DNA from 3 places in the Pseudofrankia sp. EUN1h genome. Region 2 is predicted to be linked to each of the others. Evidence: riboswitches for the same ligand, from Rfam matches in the RefSeq annotation. Region 2 holds a riboswitch; each other region holds the start of a gene.
The links. Region 2 has a riboswitch for cyclic di-AMP ahead of BCD49_RS06800 (transglycosylase family protein). Riboswitches for the same ligand answer to the same signal wherever they lie in the genome.
Positions count from the first base shown of each region.

Region 1: it holds a riboswitch for cyclic di-AMP, as region 2 does, so the genes downstream of both, BCD49_RS15315 (C40 family peptidase) here and BCD49_RS06800 (transglycosylase family protein) in region 2, are expected to answer to the same signal.
Region 3: it holds a riboswitch for cyclic di-AMP, as region 2 does, so the genes downstream of both, BCD49_RS45545 (C40 family peptidase) here and BCD49_RS06800 (transglycosylase family protein) in region 2, are expected to answer to the same signal.

Region 1 covers NZ_MBLN01000049.1:109,394-112,660, forward strand. Annotated here, with positions in the region: gene BCD49_RS15315 (C40 family peptidase) at 187-1,269, opposite strand; cyclic di-AMP (ydaO/yuaA leader) riboswitch at 1,273-1,468, opposite strand; gene BCD49_RS15320 (class F sortase) at 2,091-3,267, opposite strand, start outside.
Region 2 covers NZ_MBLN01000025.1:66,620-69,886, reverse strand. Annotated here, with positions in the region: gene BCD49_RS06810 (adenylosuccinate synthase) at 1-280, opposite strand, end outside; gene BCD49_RS06805 (DUF3151 domain-containing protein) at 381-809, opposite strand; gene BCD49_RS06800 (transglycosylase family protein) at 877-1,626, opposite strand; cyclic di-AMP (ydaO/yuaA leader) riboswitch at 1,628-1,806, opposite strand; gene BCD49_RS06795 (transglycosylase family protein) at 2,445-3,134, opposite strand.
Region 3 covers NZ_MBLN01000092.1:21,970-25,236, forward strand. Annotated here, with positions in the region: gene BCD49_RS35210 (class I SAM-dependent methyltransferase) at 1-432, shown strand, start outside; gene BCD49_RS45545 (C40 family peptidase) at 555-1,289, opposite strand; gene BCD49_RS45550 (hypothetical protein) at 1,282-1,539, shown strand; cyclic di-AMP (ydaO/yuaA leader) riboswitch at 1,601-1,767, opposite strand; gene BCD49_RS35220 (BlaI/MecI/CopY family transcriptional regulator) at 2,076-2,447, shown strand; gene BCD49_RS35225 (M56 family metallopeptidase) at 2,449-3,267, shown strand, end outside.

The DNA of each region.
Region 1 (3,267 bases), on a different contig from region 2:
CGGCGCATCCCCTGAAAGCAAGACGCTAGTCGATGACCATGCGCCTGAGCGCGGCGAGGGCGGACGAGGGGCGGGCCTGGCCGCCGACGGAAACGGAACATGAAGAACCCCGGTCCAGGCGGACCGGGGTCGAGTCGTCCGGCGGACGGCGGCGCGGCCAGGCCCGGAGCGCCTGCCGCACCTTCGTCACATGACCCGGCCGACGAGGTACGTCGAGCTGTAGATCGGGCGCAGGGAAACCACACCACCGGTCTGCGGAGCGGCCCACATGTAGCCGTTACCGGCGTAGATGCCGACGTGGTAGATGTTGCCCGGGCTGCCGTAGAAGATCAGGTCGCCGGGCTGCTTGCCCGACTGGGCGACGTGCGACGTGGCCCAGTACTGCGCCTCGGCGGTCCGCGGCAGGTTGCGGCCCAGCTGCTTGAAGACGTACTGGACGAGGCCGGAGCAGTCGAACGAGTACGGGCCCTCGGAGCCGTAGACGTACGGCTTGCCCTTCTGCAGCGAGGCGAGGTAGACGGCCTTCTCGCCGATGGAGCTGCCCGGGATGACGGACGGGACGCCCGTGTCGAGGTAGTCCGAGGCCCTGCGCTGCTGGATCGTGATCGTGGTCGCGCCGGCCACCGAGGGCCGCAGCGAGCTGCCGCCGTCGAACACGGCGGTGAGCGTGGTGGTCGACAGCAGCCGGGCGGTGATGCTCGCCTGGCCCTGGTCGTCGGTGGTGAGAGTGGTGGTGGCCTGCCACTTCGGCCCGTCCACCACGACGATCTTCACCTTCTGGCGGGCCAGCGGCGAGCCGTCGAGCGCCTCCGTCGCCTTGACGGTCAGTACGACCGGGGCGTTGGGCTGGACGGTGGTGTGGTCCGCGGTGAGCGCCAGGTTCGTGAAGACCGGGCCGGAGTCGGCCAGCGCCCCGGCGAGACCGCCGGAGCCGGAACCTCCGGCCAGGGCGCTGCCCAGGCCGCCGGAGCCGCCCTCGCCGTCCCCGCCCCCGAGCGCCGCGCCCAGGGCACTCGCCTCGTAGGTGGTGCTGTTGCTCTGCGGGTTCGTGTCGACCGTCGAGGGCGAATCCTGGGACGGGACCGTCGCGGCGAACGCGGCGGTGGACACGGCGAGCGTGCCGGTCGTGAACGCGGCGATCGTGCTGACCCGGCGGGGCTGGTTGCCGTTGCGCCGGCGGGCCCCGCTGGGAGCGCCGTCCGTGCGATGCCGACCGCGCACCAGCTCGTCCCAGTCGTCCGGGAGCCAGGCCATGCCACGACGGGACAACGCGCGTCCTTCCCTGACGCCTGCGAGGTCAGCTGTCGGGTTCGGGCAGGGTTCACGCTGCCCGGCCGCCTTGCGGCCGCTTCACCCCGAGGGCGCGGCCGAATGTCGGCGTTGCCCGGTGGACGTTGGGTCCCCCGCTCCTGCCCCGGCGTGTCGGAGGGGACGTCAGACCAGGGGCAGGACTCGGCGTTTGGCCTGGCGGTTTGTTGCCTTAGGTGAAGAATGTTGCACCGCTGACCATAGTCGATCCCCCAGCGGGGCCTCCAACCACCATAAACACAACAATTGGACACCCGGCCGCGCGTTTCGATGAGATGTCCACCTCGTTCCGGTCTGTTCTGCACATGCYCCCTGGCCAGGAGTAACCGGRGTCGGCACGGCGCGAAGACCGGCGACTCCACGCCAGCGCGGGCGCAGTGGTTGATGTCTCGTTGCGTCGACTGAGAGAAATCGACCATCAGGCGACGCCCAGCCCAGGGCCGCCGGGACTTTAGTCCCGATGCGCGCTAGAGACCAAAGTCCCTAGCGGGCGAGCGGGGCGAAACAGACGTGCGCCGCCGCGACATCGCCACACCCCGCGATCACCCCGTGGGGGCAGGCTCTTCCCCACACGCCCTACACCAAAGAGCCGCCGCCCGACGAAGATCACCAAGCCGGGGTCGGCGCGTCAACAGCGTTGACTATCTTGTCTACCGGTGCGACCGGCCGCCGCGACCGCGGCATCACGATCAGCCCGACACCGGCGGACAGGCAGCGGACGACCGACGCGGACGGCGGACAGGCCGGCGAAGAACGAAGGAGGCGCGGCGGGGGCGGCGCCGTCAGCCGGATGGGCGCGGCGTGACGGCGGCGGACGGCCCGACGGACGCGGACGAGGCCGGCGGGGGCAGCGCCGTCCCGGCCGGCGGGGATCCGCCCGCCGCGCTCGTGGACGCGGTGGGCGCCACGGCCGCGGAGGTGGTCGCTGGCGGCGTGGGCGGGCCCCCAGGGGGCGACGCGGCCGACGGGACGCCCGTGGGCGGCGGCACGGCCGCGGGAGCGACACCGAGCGGCGCGGCCGGGGAACCCTGGGCGGGTGGGGCGACCGGCGCGGGTGGGGCGACCGGCGTGGGGATGGCGTGGCCGTACACGACGAGGTTGTCCAGATAGTGGTGCGTGTGCTCGTCGAAGCCGCCGTCGCAGGTGATGATCCGGATCTCCGGGCGGGTGACCGGGCCGTAGACCCGCTGCGTCGGGAACGTCGCCTTGGACACGGTCTCCGCCCGGTCGACGACGAACGTGACGCTCGCCCCGGAACCGCCGACGACGGTCATCTGGTCCCCCGGCAGCAGACTGCGCAGCCGGTAGAAGACGGCCGGCCCCTTCTTCGAGTCGTAGTGGCCGACGAGCACCGCCGGGCCCACCGCGCCCGGGGCGACTCCCGGGTCGTACCAGCCCACATCGCCCCACTGGGTCGGCACGTCGATGGCACCCTGCGGGGTCAGCCCGAGGCCGACGACGGGCGCGTCCACCGCGATCGCCGGGATCCGCAGCCGCACCGGGTCGGCCACCACCGGCGGCGCAACCATCGGCACCGGACTCGCCGTGGCCGGCGGCGGCCCGGAGACCGTCGCGCCGCTCGTCGCGACGACCGGGGCCGGCAGCACCCGGCCCGCCGCCGGCGCCTCGACAGCCGACAACTCGGGCGCGGCCAGCCGGTACCCGCTGAGAACCACCAGCGCCAGCCCGGCCATCACCAGCGGCCAGGTCAGCCTGGCCCTGCGCCCGGAACGGCCCGAAGGCCCCGCCGGCGGCCCGGTGGCCGGCGCGGCGGTGGGCCCCGCGAACGGCGCGGCGGGCGAGGAGCCGCCACGGCGGCCGGCACGAACGGTTGGCCTGGGCCCGGCCGGGCCCAGGCGGGCGGGCTCGGCCGGGCCCTCGAGCGACTCCAGCCCGTCCGCGCGGCCGACGGCGGGTTCCTGCCGGCCGCGCGCGGTGCCGGGTGCCCCCGCCCGCCCG
Region 2 (3,267 bases):
AGGTGTCGATGCCGCGGGCGCGCAGACCGGCCATCTCCGCGAGCAGCACCCCCGGGTCGATCACCACACCATTCCCGATCACCGGGATGCAGTCCGCACGCAGGATCCCGCTGGGGATCAGGTGCAGGGCGTACTTCTCGTCGCCGATGACCACCGTATGRCCGGCATTGTTGCCGCCCTGGTAGCGCACGACGTAGTCGACGGCGCCGCCCAGAAGGTCGGTCGCCTTTCCCTTACCCTCGTCGCCCCACTGGGCTCCGATCAGGACAAGCGCAGGCACGGGGTGAGACTGTACCTAAGAACGAAGCCCCGCCTACCCCACCGATTGGCTGAGTGACGGCTCGGTGCCTGACTGTGCCTTCGACCCCGTGAGCCGATGATCAGTCGGCCTGGGTGAGCTGGCCAGGGGCGGTCGGGTCGCTGTCGAACAGGAACTTCCCGATCCGCTCGACCTCGGCGGTCTCGCCGATCGCGGCGGCGGCCTGCCCGAGGGCGGCCAGGGCGCGCAGGAATCCCTGGTTCGGTTCGTGCGACCAGGGGACCGGTCCGTGCCCGCGCCAGCCCGAGCGGCGCAGCGCGTCGAGGCCGCGGTGGTAGCCGGTGCGCGCGTAGGCGTACGCCTCGACTGGGCGCCCGCCGCCGAGGGCCTCCTCGGCCAACGCAGCCCACGCCGCGCTGGAGGTGGGGAACCGGGCGGCCACGCGGCTTGCGGCCTCACCCGCGGCGAGCGCCGCCGATGCGGGGTCGACCGGCAGCAGGGTGGCTGGTGGTCCGCCCATGAGATCGGGCCGTCCGGACGGAGTCGTCATGCCCCAACCGTAGACGGCGCGGCCCCCCGGCCACGGACCGGCCCGCGCGCGGCGTCCGAGCCGTGCGTCAGCCCTGGACGGTCGCCTTCCAGAGGTTCTCGCCGACGACGCCGGGCTCGCCGTCGCTGACCCCGGTCAGGTACGAGTAGAGCGCGGCGACGCCCTGCGACTGCGGGCCGAACTTGCCGTCGACGGTGAGCGAGAAGCTCTGGTCGCGCATCTGCTGCTGCCAGACGTAGGCGTCGGCGCGCACCTTGCCGCCGTCGGCCGTGGAGATCGTGCCGTGGAAGCCCGACTGCTGGACCTCGGAGCGGGCCCGGTCGAGCGTCATCGGAGGCTCGGCTGGCTGGACCGCCTGTTGGACCGAGCCGCTGGACGCGGACGACGAGACGCCGCCGACCGGCCCGTTGTTGGTCAGGCCAAGCTTCTTGGAGCAGGCCGGCCAGGGGGACCAGCCGCGGGAGTTGTAAAGCCGGTATGCCGCTTCGTCCTGAACGGCCGGGGCCGCCTCGCTCGGCAGGCCGGAGTAGCCGAGGCCCTGCCAGGTGCGCTTGTCGAACTGGTAGGCGCCGTAGAAGCCGTTGCCGGTGTTGATCGAGTAATTGCCGCCGGACTCGCACTGACGCAACCGGGCGAAGTCGTCCGGGGTGGCGGCGCCGGCCGGTATCGCGGTGACCGCGAGGCCGCTGCCCACGAGCGCCGTGACCGCGCCGGTGGTACGCAGCAGGCGGGCGGTCGACGACGGGCCCTGCGGGGCACGGTGCCGGCCTCCCGTCCTGGAGGCGGACCGGGCGTCACCGGACTGCTCAGACGGCATGTCGATCCCTTCCCTGCGCCTGCGGGGTGAGCTGTCGGGTTCGGGCTGGGAATGCCCGGCCGGTGTCACCTCGCGCGTCGCCCGCGGCGTCGCGCCCAGCTGACCGGCTTCACCCCGAGGACGTGACTGTCGTCCCGTCCGGAAGTGGGTCCCCCGCTCCTGCCCGAGCGGATCGTGCCCCGCGGCAGCGGGGCCATCTCCACACGCGGGTGGGGGCAGGACTCGGCGTCCGCCCGCGCGACTCACCCAGGTCGGATGAGTAGCACCGGACTGTAGCGAGTCGTCATCCTTCGCCGCAAACCGGGGTCACCCCAACGAAAGGGACGACCCCGGTTCGCGACTGTTCCGGCGGTGGCGCCAGCCACTCGCTGACGCCGCCCGACCGGCACGCCGGCCGGCGGCCACGCGATCATGATGAGGCTCGCGCGGCCTTCGACTCTGTGGCCGGCGCGACGGCACGGCGGCGAGGCAGCGACCGTCGTCGCCGCCAGATCCCCTCGCCCCACCGACCAACCGGCGGGCCAAGGCCGCACGCCTCCGACTGGCGGCCGGAGACGGGGTGGGAAAGGGGTCCCGTCGCCAGCGTGGGCAGCGGTCGGTGGGGGCCGATCGCGGCGAGGTTCCAGTGGCGGCGGGTCGACTGACCTCGCGGGGCCGGCCCGGGAGGGAGGATCCGGGCGGGTGGCCCAGGCCGAGGCTCCTGCCCGGGATCGGTGTCAGCCGATCCCCGGGAGTTCCGTCAACGACGGGCAATGGCAAAGCCCCGCGTGACGGGAGGCCTCGGCGAGAAGGTCAGCCGGGCGGTGACGCCTGACGGCTCAGGCGAAGGTGGCGGCCCAGGTCCTCTGGCCGACGACGCCGTCGACGGCCAGGCCCTTGGCCCGCTGCAGCGCGCGGGCGGCCTCGGCCGAACGCGGCCCGTAGTGCCCGTCGGCGGCGAGGGAATAGCCGATCTTGTTCATCTGGGCCTGCCAGGACTGGACGTCGGCGCGGTACTGGCCGGCCAGTGCCGTCGTGAAGGGCAGGTGCGCCGTGGTCGAGGAGATCGGCTGGGCCACGAGAGGCGCTCTGGGGGCCGACCGGGAGGCCTGGCCGGCGCCGGCGGAGCTCGCGCCCGGGGCGAGCTGGTCCGGACCCATCCCGCGGCCGCATTCCGGCCACTGGCCAAAGCCGGAGCGCTGCGCCAGCCGCAGCGCCGCCTCGTCCTGAACCGCCGGTGGCGCGGCACTCGGCAGCCCCGAATATCCGAGGCTCTGCCACGTCCTCACGGAGAACTGGTACGCGCCGTAGTATCCGTTGCCGGTATTGATGGAATAGTTTCCGCCCGACTCGCACTGGCGCAGTTCTGCCCAGGTGGAAGAGGCGTTCGCGGGTGTCGCGACGGCGAGTGTGCCGCCCACGGCCGCGGCGATGACGGGAACTGCCGCGAGGGACTTGCGTAGCCGGCGTGCCGGGGACGTGACGGCTCGCCGGGGTTCCCGGGAATTCCGGGGAGAAACCTGGCGGATCGGCCCCGCCGATTCGCCAGCTCGGGGGCTGACGGAGACGCGCACGCTCGTGGTGCCGTCTGGCGGACATTCGGCCACCGGCGGAACGAAACGACCGCCGGGCATGCGATGTCGACCAGGGGTACTTGATTCG
Region 3 (3,267 bases), on a different contig from region 2:
GCGGCGGACGCCCCCGTGCCGGTGCGCGTGATCGCCGGCCAGGCGGGTGCGCTTCCCGGGTGCGACGGAGAGTTCGATGCCGTGGTGGTCTCGCTGGTGCTCTGCTCGGTCCCCGACCCAACCAGTGCGCTGGCCGAGGTCCGCCGGGTGCTTCGGCCGGGTGGGCAGTTGCGGTTCTACGAACACGTGCGGTCCGAGCATCGACTGCGAGGGCTGGCCGAAGATCTCATCACGCCGCTGTGGGCGAAGGGCGGTGGTGGCTGCCACCCGAACCGCCGGACGGCCGAGGCCATTCGCGCCGCCGGCTTCGCCGTCGAGGAGATCGCCCGGTTCACCTTCCGACCCCTGCGGTTCCTTCCGTCGACCGCCCACATCCTCGGCCGCGCCCAGCGGCCACTCGACGACACAGCCGCAGGCCACCAGGCGCAGTAGACCGGGTACGAGGCCGGATGACCGCATCGTGAGGACCGATCGCCGACGCGTCCTTGCTCGGATGCCGCCGCGGGTGCCCGCGGGCCGGACGGTGGGACCGGCCCACGGGCACCCGTCTGGTCCTACCGCACCCTGCCGACGTAGTAGGACGAGGTCCAGATGGCCTCGAGCTTGACCACGTCACCGCTCTTCGGCGCGACCCAGATCTTTCCGTCGCCGGCGTAGATGCCCTCGTGGTAGATCGACCCCGGCTCGCCGAAGAAGATCAGATCCCCTGGCTGTTCGGAGCCGCGCGAGATCCGGGTCGTCGCCGCGAACTGCTGGTCGGTGGTGCGGGGCAGCGTGATGCCGAGCTGCTTGTAGACGTACTGCACCAGCCCCGAGCAGTCGAAGTCGTACGGCCCCTCCGCCCCGTACACATATGGCTTGCCGGCCTGTAGTGATGCCAGGTACACCGCCTTCTCCCCGATCGTCGTCGCGCCGGTGGGCGCGTCGGCGATGGTCTCGCCCGCGGGCCCGCGGGCGGCGGCCGGGGCGGCGGTCGCGGGCGGCGCGGGGCGGACGCGGACGACCGCGGCGTCGGAGGTCGCGGCGTCCAGCTCCGGGCCGCCCGCGAATGTCGCCCTGATCTGGGTGGTCGTCAGGACCCGCGCCGCGTAGCTGGCGTAGCCGCCCGCGTCCGTGCGTAGTGCTTTGAACGTCGTCCAGCCGGTCGGGAACAGTGCCTGGACGAGGATGTCCTGGTCCGCGAGGGCACCGCCGCCTCGGGTGGTGAGCCGGAAGCCGACCTCGACCGGCTCGTCGGCGTTCACCGTGACGTCGGGGACGGCCGGCGTCAGCGAGACCGCCGTGCGCACGTGGAGAGAGACCGGCAGGGCCGACCCGGAGGTGGAGGCCGCAGCGGGAGTCGTCTCGGTGCCCAAGGCCGCGCCCAGGGAGTTCGCGGTGATCCTGTGCGCTCCGGTGTCCGTGTCCGCTGCGCCGGGGCCGAGAGAGCCAGCCAGTGCCACCCCGGACACGGCCACGGTGCCCGTGGTGATCACCGCGAAGGTGGCGCGGCTCGAAGTCCGAGCCAGCAGCGTCCCCGAGCGGGCGCGGGCGCGGTGACGACCGCGCCGGGCCGTGGCGGGACTCCGTTCGGACGTTTGTGGTTCGCGTGCCTGCACGTGAAACCTTTCCCAGACGCCTGCGAGGTGAGCTGTCGGGTTCGGGCTGGGAGCCCGGCCGGCCGTGTCGAACACGCCCGGCTTCACCCCAAGGGCGCCGCCGGAGGGATGCGGCGCCCGGTGGAACGTGGTTCCCCCGCTCCTGCCCCGGCTGCGTCGGAGGGGTATCGCCGGACCGGGGGCAGGACTCGGCGTTCGGTCCGACGGCGATAGCGGGCACAGCCTAACAACTACACGCCATAGTAGGTCGCGTGGGGTGGATGGCACCGGCCGCGGCCATCGGAACTGCTCGGACCACAAACCCCCGCAGCCGACAGCCGCCGGACGTCGGTCCGAGGTCCCTTGGTGTTTTCGTGAGCGCTTCCCCCGATGGCGGCCGATCCGCCCGGTCGACGGCCGCCGAGCCGTGACACCATCGCAACGTCCGGAGACGCGCTCCGGCACACTCCGCATGGGCGGGCGGGTGATGGAGGCGGAATGGAGCTGTTCGGCGACCTCGAGGCCGAGGTGATGGACCGGATGTGGGCACGCGTGGAAGCCGCCACCGTGCGCGACATCCTGGAGGAGCTGCAGCAGGCCCGTCCCCTCGCCTACACCACGGTCATGACCGTGATGGATCGGCTCTTCCAGAAGGGCTGGCTCACCCGGGAGCGGGTCGGCCGCGGGTACGTCTATGCCACGACGCTKACGCGCAGCGAATACACCGCCCGGCAGCTGAACGAGGTGCTGTCCGGCACCGACAACCCGGGGATGGCGCTGCTGCACTTCGTCCGGTCGATGGACGCCGCCGAGGCCGAGGCGCTGGGCGACGCGCTGCGCTGGCGGGCCCAGGAGAAGGGCACCGGCTGACGTGGCGGCCCCGCTGCTGACCGGCTACATCCTGATCATGCTGTTCCTCGCGCCGCGGCTGCTGCGCGCCGCCGGCTGGACCCGCAGGGCGCCGAGGCTGGGCATCGGCGTCTGGATCGCCGCGTGCCTGTCCGCGGTCGCCGCGGTCTGCCTCGCCGGCGCCCTGCTGGTCGTGCCACTGCTGACCGTCGGCCACGCGATCATCTCGCTGGTCATGGCGTGCGGCATCTCGCTGCACCACATCTCCCGCACCGCTGTGTCGCTGGCCATGGACGCAGCTGGAATCGGTGTCCTGGCGGTCATCGCGGCGCGCATCATGTACGCGACGGCGGCCGTCGCATGGCCGCAGCGGCGGTTGCGGCGCCGGCACGCCGCCGCGTTGCGGATGGTCGGCCGTCGCCACCCCGCCCGCGGCGACATCCTCGTCGTCGAACACCCCGTCCCGGCTGTCTACTGCCTGCCCGCGCGGCGCCGCCTCGTCGTCGTCTCCGAGGGCGCCCTCTCGCTGCTGGACCCGCCGTTGCTGGACGCCGTGATCGCCCACGAGCACGCCCACCTGCGTGGCCACCATTACCTGATCACCACCGTCACGGCGGTACTGGCCCGCGCTTTCCCCCGACTGCCGCTGTTCACCGTCGCTGACGACGAGGTACGCCGCCTGGTCGAGATGGCCGCCGACGACAGCGCCGCCCGCCGCACCACCCCACGTACCGTCGCCTGCGCCCTGTTGGACCTGGTCGCCGGCCAGGTACCTGCGCCCGCGCTCGGGATGGCCGGCGTCGGTGCCGCCGAACGAGTGCGCCGTCTGCTCGCCCCCAGC